Regions from separate parts of the Bradyrhizobium zhanjiangense genome, predicted to be linked through region 3. Evidence: riboswitches for the same ligand, from Rfam matches in the RefSeq annotation. Region 3 holds a riboswitch; each other region holds the start of a gene.

What was found. A riboswitch is a leader RNA that binds a small molecule or an ion and turns the genes downstream of it on or off. The one in region 3 is predicted to bind cobalamin.
Region 1: it holds a riboswitch for cobalamin, as region 3 does, so the genes downstream of both, metE (5-methyltetrahydropteroyltriglutamate--homocysteine S-methyltransferase) here and XH85_RS30605 (DUF1636 family protein) in region 3, are expected to answer to the same signal.
Region 2: it holds a riboswitch for cobalamin, as region 3 does, so the genes downstream of both, XH85_RS22705 (TonB-dependent receptor) here and XH85_RS30605 (DUF1636 family protein) in region 3, are expected to answer to the same signal.

The regions. Positions count from the first base shown of each region.
Region 1 is NZ_CP022221.1:2,883,169-2,886,444, reverse strand. Features, by position in the region: gene metE (5-methyltetrahydropteroyltriglutamate--homocysteine S-methyltransferase) at 1-1,780, opposite strand, end outside; cobalamin riboswitch at 1,884-2,086, opposite strand; gene XH85_RS13390 (nodulate formation efficiency C protein) at 3,102-3,276, shown strand, end outside.
Region 2 is NZ_CP022221.1:4,751,865-4,755,140, forward strand. Features, by position in the region: gene XH85_RS45270 (hypothetical protein) at 1-153, shown strand, start outside; gene XH85_RS22695 (hypothetical protein) at 304-513, shown strand; cobalamin riboswitch at 993-1,207, shown strand; gene XH85_RS22705 (TonB-dependent receptor) at 1,408-3,276, shown strand, end outside.
Region 3 is NZ_CP022221.1:6,357,190-6,360,465, forward strand. Features, by position in the region: gene cobW (cobalamin biosynthesis protein CobW) at 1-758, opposite strand, end outside; gene XH85_RS30605 (DUF1636 family protein) at 755-1,129, opposite strand; cobalamin riboswitch at 1,224-1,443, opposite strand; gene cobO (cob(I)yrinic acid a,c-diamide adenosyltransferase) at 1,483-2,118, shown strand; gene XH85_RS30615 (cobyric acid synthase) at 2,131-3,276, shown strand, end outside.

The sequences.
Region 1 (3,276 bases), 3.5 Mb from region 3:
CGCTTCTGGGAATATCATCGCGAACAAAGGACCAGTTCAAGATCGTCACCGGTCCCGTCAACATCGCCTTCATCGGCTTCTTCGTTAGTGATTGCGCGTAGCGCCACCAGTCCACGGTGATAGGCTTCGACCGCACTACATCGCCAAACAGGATCGGTGGCCTGACGCAGCGCGAGCCGTACGACTGCACCCATCCGTTCCTGGTAAATGCGAAGCCGGCGAGTTGCTCGCCGAAGTACTGCACCATGTCATTGCGCTCGAACTCGCCATGCACGAGGACGTCAAGACCGATGTCCTCCTGCCAACGTACGGCGCGCGCAGTCTCCTCCTTGAGGAACCTGTCGTATTGCTCGTCGCTTATCGCGCCTCGCGCATACGCCGCACGGGCATTCCGGACCTCTGTGGTCTGCGGAAACGACCCGATCGTCGTGGTTGGAAAAGCCGGTAGTCCGAAACGATTTCTTTGGATCTCGGCACGACGGGCAAATGGGCTCGCGCGCCGACGCATGGTCTGGTCGATCGCTGTCATCCGGACAGCGACATTGGCATCACGGATTTTCGGCGAAGACCGGCGGACAGTCGCGGCACGTTCCGACTCGGCAAGAGCTAGCGCAACATTCTGGTCGCCCGCAAGTGCCCGCGCTAGGATCGCAAGCTCCCGCATCTTCTGGACCGAGAAAGCAAGCCAGCTCTTGACGTCGGAAGCGAGACCGGTCTCGAGTTCAACATCGACCGGCACATGAAGCAGCGAGCAGGATGGGGCAATCTGTACACGATCCTTGCCAAGCTTCGCAATCGCGGGTTCGAGCTGCTGGCGCAGCGACGACAAATTCGACCGCCATACATTCCGACCGTCGACGACACCGAGCGACATGACGAGATCACTTCGGCCGCCAGCGATAATCTGGTGCAACAACTGTGGCGCTCGAACCAGATCGAGGTGCAGCCCGGCAACTGGCAGGCTCAAGGCGGTGTCGAGATTGTCGCCGAGGTCTCCGAAATAACTGGCAACCATGATCTTGATGGCCGGCCCCTCCTTGGCGAGCCGGTCATAGGCATGTCGCAAAGATTTTCGCGCCCCCTCCTCCAGATCGAGAATCAGGCAGGGCTCGTCGAACTGAACCCAATTTGCCCCACGTTTGGCCAATTCCTGCAGAACCTCGATATACGCGGGTATCAGTTCATCCAGCAGTGAGAGTGGCTGGAACGTGGGATCGGGACTCTTGCCGAGCTTTAGGAATGTGACCGGCCCGATCAGGACAGGGCGGGTCTGAAAGCCAAGGGCCTTGGCTTCCTCATACTCCTCGATCGGCTTGCGAGAGCATAGCCTGAAAGTCTGTCCCCTGTGAAACTCGGGGACCATGTAGTGGTAGTTGGTGTCGAACCACTTGGTCATCTCCTGCGCGGGTGCGCCAAATCCGCGCGGTCCGTGACCGCAACTCGCTTCCTGGTCGTCGCATTGTGAACCGCGGGCCATGGCGAAGTATGTCTTGAGCGAAACGGATTCGTCTTTCGAGGCGTAGATCTCCGGGATGGCGCCAACCATGACACTTGTGTCGAGCACCTGGTCATACAGCGAGAAATCGTTCGATGGAATGACCGTGACGCCGATAGATTTCTGACGAGCCCAGTTCGCGGCACGCAGGCCAGCTGCGTCCTCGAGCAACTGCTGTTCGCTGCTTTTTCCGGCCCAGTAGCTTTCTAGAGCGAGTTTGAGCTCGCGCCTTGGACCGATGCGTGGCGTTCCGAGCGTGGCAACAGGAAGGGAGAGAAGAGACATAGCGTTAACCCCATGTTGGGAGCAAAGGCCATGGCGGACGCAGGCAGGGGAAGTCGCGCGGTGCGACGGCTGCTTGGCGCACCACCGGGACACCCCGCCCGTGGACGAATATTTTGTCGGGGCAGGTCTCCTGGCTCGCGGGTCATCGCTGCTGTCCGGCCTTCCCGAAGCCGCGCAGGCTTCAGTGACATCGTTGGACAGCGGCTCGCCGCTCACAGTTGCGGGGGCAGCGCCGGCATTTTCACCGGCTTCCCTCTTAGCTCCGGATCAAATGGAAACCGGAGAACCTCGACGACCTGGATTATCGGCAAGAGAAGTCTTCCGTCAACCTCCCAGATTCTGTCTCAAGCTGATGCTGCGACATCTGCTACGCGAATGACCGTGCATCTCTATCATTGAGATGATGTAGAAGCGCTCTCCAATCAGCGATATCGCAATGAGCATCGCAGCTGCCCGCGGGGTGCACGCCAGATCGGTGGAACGGACAAATGCGGCTTGCGCGGTCGGGACTGCTGCCTCGAGGGCAGAACGCATTGTCGCCCGTCCCAGCTTCCCAGCGGTTTTTCGAGCACGTGCGCCATCCAGCCACCTTCTCGACCAACAGGATCCGTGTTGAATAGGCCCAAGACATCTGGATAAGCCAGCAACATACCCGGGCAGCACGTTTGATTTGCGGTGCTAGCCACACCCCAAATGCTCGGCGAAGATCGGCTTGGCGTCGTTCGCCATCGAGTACAAAGCGCGCCCGACTGAGGCTGTTCTCGACTTCCGGAGCGCCGCACGTCGCGAAAGGGCGCGCCATGGCCCCTTGGCCGAAAGTGCCCGAAGCCACGGCAGAGATCGAAAGCCCACATTCCGGCAACGATAACCGAACGACACGGTTCAATGACGGCAAACGGGCTGCCACTTCTCATCAGGAACTTGGCACCGAGGCGTTCCGCTGTGCCGTCGAACATCCGGTGCGTGACGGGGATGCATAAGCCGCGCTGGAGAGGTTGAACGGAAACATCGAGACATGCGCCAGTCGGAAAGTCGACAAAGAGGACACAAAACCGGTGCGAATTGCCGTCTATTATCTGGCACGAAGAATGCACGTCCTCTGCATGCCCAGTCCTCCTGCTGGGCATGTCCAGCACAGCAAATTGAGGCTGTCGGTGGCAGTGAAGTTAGCGGCGCGTGACATAGAGGGGAGCGCCTGCTCGCACGGGAAACCAGTGGTCGCCCCGTCGCGTCGCCGCTAACTTCTTGCGCTCGCGCATAACAGGTTGAAGGTTGCCCGCTCTGGAATGACGTGTGGATGAGACCGAATAGGCCGACGGTTATGAAGAAAACGTCAGGAAGACGCGCGCTATGGCTTTGGCTCGGTCGATCCCTGATCTGCCTGGCCGGGCTGGCTGCGACGAGCAACACTGTTCGCGCCAACGACAGCCCCCCTATCGAAAACGACAGCCCTCTTATCCAAAGATTCAAGTCACAGTGGCGAGCGCAAGACGGTG
Region 2 (3,276 bases), 1.6 Mb from region 3:
GAACGGTTCGAGACGCTCTCCGCCGAGTGCGAGCTGATTGCCAAGCTCGCCACCGACAGCACCAAGCGCGAGTTCTATCTGAAGCTCGCCGAGCAGTACCGCCAGCTGGCGGTGGATATGCGGCAGGCGATCGCGACCAGCGCTGCTGCTTGAGGCCGACTGCAATCCGTTCTTAACATTTGGCGCGCATTCTCAGGCGCATGCGGGCGTCGCTGATTGGCGATGGCTCGTAGTGGGAAGGCCGGGGTTCGTTGCAATGCAGCGCCTCGCGAGTGTCACTTGCCATGTTTGACGGGCAATCCCATGCGTCTCGTTGCAGTGATCATATTCGCGCTCATGACGGCTGCCTGCGATCAGGAGCAGGACATCACCGGCTCGACGTCGACCTGCCCGATGCGAAACTACAGCTACAATCCTCGCGACATGAACCAGTGCGTCAGCGCCTGCAAGTCATGCGATCACGGCACCACGGTCACCTGCACGACCTCCTGCACCCTCAAGGGGGCTCGCTGAGTTCTTGATGCTTGTGGCCAAAATCGCCGGCGCGCCAAAAGACAGGAGGCCGTCGGCGGTGCCCAGGCACCGGAACGATTCACTTGGATTAATCATTGAAGGAGGCGGGCAGGACGCGTGGAGTCCGATTGAATGGGTATGCTCGATCCCGGCCGGTTCCTAGTGTCGTGCTCGCATTGCGACGCATGGCCGATGGCTGCCAACGTCAAACGTTCAAGCTGGTCGGCATTCCCGCGTGAGGTCCGTTTCGTGTGTCGGCGCTGCCGCCGCGAGGAGACCGCGATTGTCTCTGCCTCCGGCGAACTGACGCCGATCAAGCGCATCGATGTTCCGCCACGCGACGTCGCCATCGCTTGGGCGCAGGCCCAGCGCCCGCGAGGGCGGACGTAGCTGCCGGGCCTCTGCTTGCGGGACGCACCGGCAGCGGCGAGTGGTCGCTGCCAGATGCAACCAGCCGATTGACTCCCGGGCTGCACGACTCGTAAAAGATCCGCGACGGTTCTCCTCACGGAGATCAAAAGGGAACGTGGTGCGAGATTTTCCCAACGCCGGGATCTTCTCAATGCCATGGCTGCCCCCGCAACTGTAAGCGGCGAATCTCTCGTCCTATGCCACTGGGAATCTCGGTCCTGGGAAGGCGACGGAGAGGTAACGACCCGCGAGCCAGGAGACCTGCCGTCAGCCGTGGTCACACGCGAAGATGTCGGTCGGGGAGTACAGACATTAGCTTCACCGGAGCGATTGATCGCTCCGTCGTGAAACCTCGTTCGCTGTGACGTGCCACTGATGTCCTGCCGAGGTTTTGTTCGCATGTCTTCCGTTTCCGCCGCAATCCGGTGCCGTCGCACGGCCTGGCTGGCGTCCAGCTTCATCATTCCCGTTCTTGTCCTCAATATGAGGGGCGTCCGCGCCCAGACTGCCGCCGAGCAGTTGCCGCCGGTCGAAGTGACCAGGGCCGACGATCAGAACCGCACGCGTGCCAGGGCGAGCAGCGATGGCGACATGGGGAGACGCCGTGCGACGCCGAACGGCGCGCCGACAGGGACCGGCTCGGCCGGCTTTGGCGGTGAGGCGGCCAGCAACAATGGAGGCATCGTCGGCGCCGCCACGACCGTCATCACGGCCGCGGACATCGCCCATTCGCCGTCGCAGACGCTTGCCGAGATCATCTCGACGCAAGTACCGGGCGCCCAGATCACGACGTTCTATGGCGGTCCGATCGGCGCCAAGACCGGTGTCGACCTGCGCGGCTTCGGCGCGTTCGCAACCGCCAACACGCTGGTGCTGGTCAACGGACGGCGGCTGAACGACATCGACATGGCGCAGGTGGACCTTGCCACCATCCCGCTCAATTCCATCGAGCGCATCGAGATCACGCGCGGCAATTCCGGTGCGGTGCTCTATGGGGACAACGCGGTCGGCGGCGTCATCAACATCGTCACCAAGAACGGCGTCGGCGGACCACCCATGGCCGCGGGCATCGAGGCCGGCTTCGGCTCGTTCAACACCAGGCTCGCCAACGTCTCGACGTGGCTCAATTCCGGTCCGTGGTCGACCTCGTTTTACGGCAACACCGTCAAGACCGATGGCTATCGTGACAACAATCGTTATTCCCAGGAGAACGGCGTCGGCAATCTGAACTACACGACGCCGGGGTTGACTGCGTTCCTGACCGTGACCGGCGACAATCAGGAGCTGCGACTGCCGGGCGGCCGCACCGTCGATCCCTCGATCGGCCTCGACGAGCTCGCGACCAACCGGAAGGGGACCAGCACGCCCTTCAACTATGCCAACCAGCAAGGTTTTGGCGCGACAGCGGGCTTCACAAAAACCCTGGTGAACGACGTCGATCTCATCGTCGACGGCGGCCTGCGCGACAAGAGGCAGCAGAGTGCTTTCTTCTCCAGTCCGACGCCCGTGCCCGCCTTTTTCACCTCGACCTATGTCGACGCTGATCTGACGACATGGTCGATCACGCCGCGGCTCAGCGTGAAGAGCCTCCTGCTCGGAATGCCGTCCCAGCTCTTGACCGGCATCGACTATTACGATGCGAGCTTTCAGCAGAACCGCGGCGCCGGCCAGGGTCTCGCCGCCTGGCACAATTACGACCTCAGGCAGCAGACCGTTGCGGGCTATTTTCAGCACACATTGGGTGTGACGCCTACGACCGACGTTTCCTATGGCGCGCGGGTGCAGACCATCAGTCTGTCGGCACGTGACAATTTTGATCCGGCAGCTCCGTTCAACGCCGACATCGGCGCGCTCCCGCTCAGGAGCGACGAGACCCAATATGCGCTGCACCTCGGTGCCGAGCATCGCCTCAACGACATGGTCTCGCTGTTCGGCCGCGCCGCGCGGGCGTTTCGCACGCCTGACGTCGACGAGCGGGTGTCGTCAGGACCCTCATTCGATCCCTTCTTCAATCCACTGCCGCAAACGTTCCTGCTCAAGACCCAGACCTCGCAGGATGTCGAGGCTGGGCTGCGTATCAAGGGAGGCGGTCTTCAGATGCAGAGCAGTCTCTATCTGATGGACCTCACCAACGAGATCCATTTCAATCCAATCCTGTTCTACAATACCAATCTCGATCCGACCCGCCGTTACGGCTCGGAGACCAGTGTCTCCTATCGCGTCAACGACGCGCTGCTCTTGCGCGCCGGCATGGCTTATACGAGGGCTGTCTTCCGAGAGGGCGTCTGGGCCGGCAATGATGTGCCGCTGGTCTCGCGCTACACCGCGAGTGTGGGTGTCACTTGGAACATC
Region 3 (3,276 bases):
AAATCGTCGTGCTCATGCTCCTCCTCGCCGTCATGATGCGAGGGGCGCGCGGCAAGATCGTTTTCGGCGGCAGCGCCGAGACCGAGAATGACGCGCGCATCGATCGCGCCGTCGGTGACGGGCAACATCGGCACGCGGCGCGGCATCTCGGCCGTGATCGCCGCCTTGGCCGCTTCGATACCCGTGGCGCCCGCAAGATCGGCCTTGGTCAACAGCACGATGTCGGCACAGGCGATCTGGTCCTCGAACACTTCCGACAGCGGCGTCTCGTGATCGAGGTTTTCGTCGGCCGCGCGCTGCGCTTCGACCGCAGCGGGATCCGGCGCGAAGCGGCCAGCAGCGACGGCTTCGGCATCGGCCAGCGCGATCACACCGTCGACCGTGATGCGCGAGCGGATCTCCGGCCAATCGAACGCCTTCAGCAGCGGCTTTGGCAGCGCCAAGCCCGAGGTCTCGATCAGGATGTGATCGGGCCGCACTGGGCGCGCCAAGAGCTGCTCCATGGTCGGAATGAAATCGTCGGCGACGGTGCAGCAGATGCAGCCATTGGCGAGCTCGACGATGTTCTCCTCCGGGCAATTGGCGTCGGCGCACGACTTCAGGATCTCGCCATCGACACCCTCGCTGCCGAACTCGTTGACGAGCACGGCGAGCTTCTTCCCGCCCGCATTGGCAAGCAGATGCTGGATCAGTGTCGTCTTACCGGAGCCGAGGAAACCGGTGACCACCGTAACCGGGACTTTTGCGAGCGAATTCATTCGGCGGCCTCCGGCACGACGGCGATGGGGGGAATGCGCGCAAGCGATTGCTTGCGGAAGATTTCGGGACGGCTGCGCCAGGGCACGAGGCCGTCGGGCGCGGCCGCATAGGCCGCAGCGCCCGCGATCACGTCGCGCGCATTCGCATCCGACAGGCGGCCATAGACGTAGGACCAGCGGCCGGGCGCGCTGAGCGCGACTGAGCAGCCCTGGCTGCAGGCGGACAGGCATTCAACGGGAACCACGCTGACGCCATCGGGCACGCCGGCGTCCAGGATCGCGCCATGCAGCCGCTTGCCTGGCGTCGTCTCGCCCTGGCCAAGTGTCTCGCCGGCACGGCAGGTAATGCAGACGTGAAGTGTGACCGTCATCGCCTCTTCCAGAATAAACAGCGGGAGGCGAAGAGGCGCACGAACCACTTTTCAGGGGCCCGTTTCCCCGTCGCGGAACACCCCGTCCGCCGGTCCAAAATCGTCCGCGCTGGCAGGTCTCCCGGCTTGCGGAGCAGGGTCTTGCCCTTCGATCCCCGCCTTCCCGATCCCCTGGGGGATCAGTGGCTTCGGGCATCTCTCCGGTCACGGTCGCGGGGGCGGCTGCATTTTGGACCCAAATCTTGCCGATTCGGACCCTATCGCATTCCCTCTTCGCCTGTCATAGGACAGGAACCAACGCGGGCCCACCATTTGCCGCTGGCCGCCACTTGTCAAGCCGAAGGACTGGTACGATGACGCCTGAACCGGAGACCCAAACGGGCGAGGAAACCGACGCCCGGCACGCTGCGAAAATGGCGAAGAAGAAGGCCGCCCGCGACAAGATCATGGCGACCAAGAGCGGCGAAAAAGGCCTCATCATCGTCCACACCGGCGCCGGCAAGGGCAAGTCGTCCTCCGCCTTCGGCATGATCGTCCGCTGCGTCGCCCATGGCTTCCCCTGCGCGGTGGTGCAGTTCATCAAAGGCGCCTGGGACACCGGCGAGCGGCGCCTGCTCACCGGTCATTTCGGCGATCTCTGCCAGTTCCACGCCATGGGCGAAGGTTTCACCTGGGAGACGCAGGACCGCGCCCGCGACATCGCCGCCGCGCGCGCCGGCTGGGAGAAGGCCAAGGAGCTGATATCAGATTCCAATCTGCGCATGGTCGTGCTCGATGAGATCAACATCGCGCTGCGCTACGACTATCTCGATATCGCCGAGGTCGTCGAATTCCTCACCACGCAGAAGCCGCCGATGACGCATGTCGTGCTCACCGGACGCAACGCCAAGGACGAGCTGATCGAGATCGCCGACCTCGTCACCGAGATGACGCTGGTCAAGCATCCCTTCCGCTCCGGCATCAAGGCGCAGGCCGGCGTCGAATTCTGAGACGATCTCGCTATGGCGCGCGCGCTGATGATCCAAGGGGCCGGCTCGGACGTGGGCAAGTCGCTCATCGTTGCCGGCCTGGTGCGCGCCTTCACGCGCAGTGGCCTGCGCGTGCTGCCGTTCAAGCCGCAGAACATGTCGAACAATGCGGCCGTCACCGTCGATGGCGGCGAGATCGGCCGCGCCCAGGCGCTCCAAGCGCTCGCCGCCGGCGTCGAGCCGCACACCGACATGAACCCGGTGCTGCTGAAGCCGGAGACCGATGTCGGCGCGCAAGTTATCGTCCACGGCAAGCGCATCGCAACCGCCCGTGCACGTGACTATGCCGCGATGAAGCCCTCGCTGATGAGTGCCGTGCTGGAGAGCTTTGAGCGGCTGAAGGCACGCTCTGATCTGGTGCTGGTGGAAGGCGCCGGCAGCCCGGCCGAGGTGAACCTGCGCAAGGCCGACATCGCCAATATGGGCTTTGCGCGCAAGGCCGACGTGCCGGTGGTGCTGGTCGGCGACATCGACCGCGGCGGCGTCATCGCGCAGCTCGTCGGCATCAAGACGGTGATCGACCCCGATGATGCCGCGATGATCCAGGGTTTTGTCATCAACAAATTCCGCGGCGATCCCACGCTGTTCGATGACGGCTACAAGCTGATCGAAGCGAGGACTGCGTGGCGCGGTCTCGGCGTGCTGCCCTGGTTCGCACGCGCCGGCGAGCTGCCGGCAGAGGATGCGCTGGGCCTGCGCGATGCGCGAAAGCCGGGCCAATGCAAGATCGCCTGTCTCGCGTTATCGCGGATCGCCAATTTCGACGATCTCGATCCGCTCAAGCTCGAACCGGGCGTCGATCTCGTCATGGTGCGTCCGGGCGAAGCGATTCCTGGCGATGTCAGGCTCGTCATCATCCCCGGCTCAAAATCCACCCGCGGCGATCTCGCCTTTTTGCGGGCGCAGGGCTGGGACATCGATCTGCTCGCACATCACCGCCGCGGCGGCCATGTGCTCGGTCTCTGCGGCGGCTATCAGATGCTCGGACATAGAGTCGCTGATCCCGATGGCATCGAGGGCCCTGCGGGCGACACGCCGGGTCTCGGGCTGCTGGATGTAGAAACAGTGATGAGCCCGCAGAAGACGCTGACGCGTGTCGCGGCCGTGCATGCCGCCACC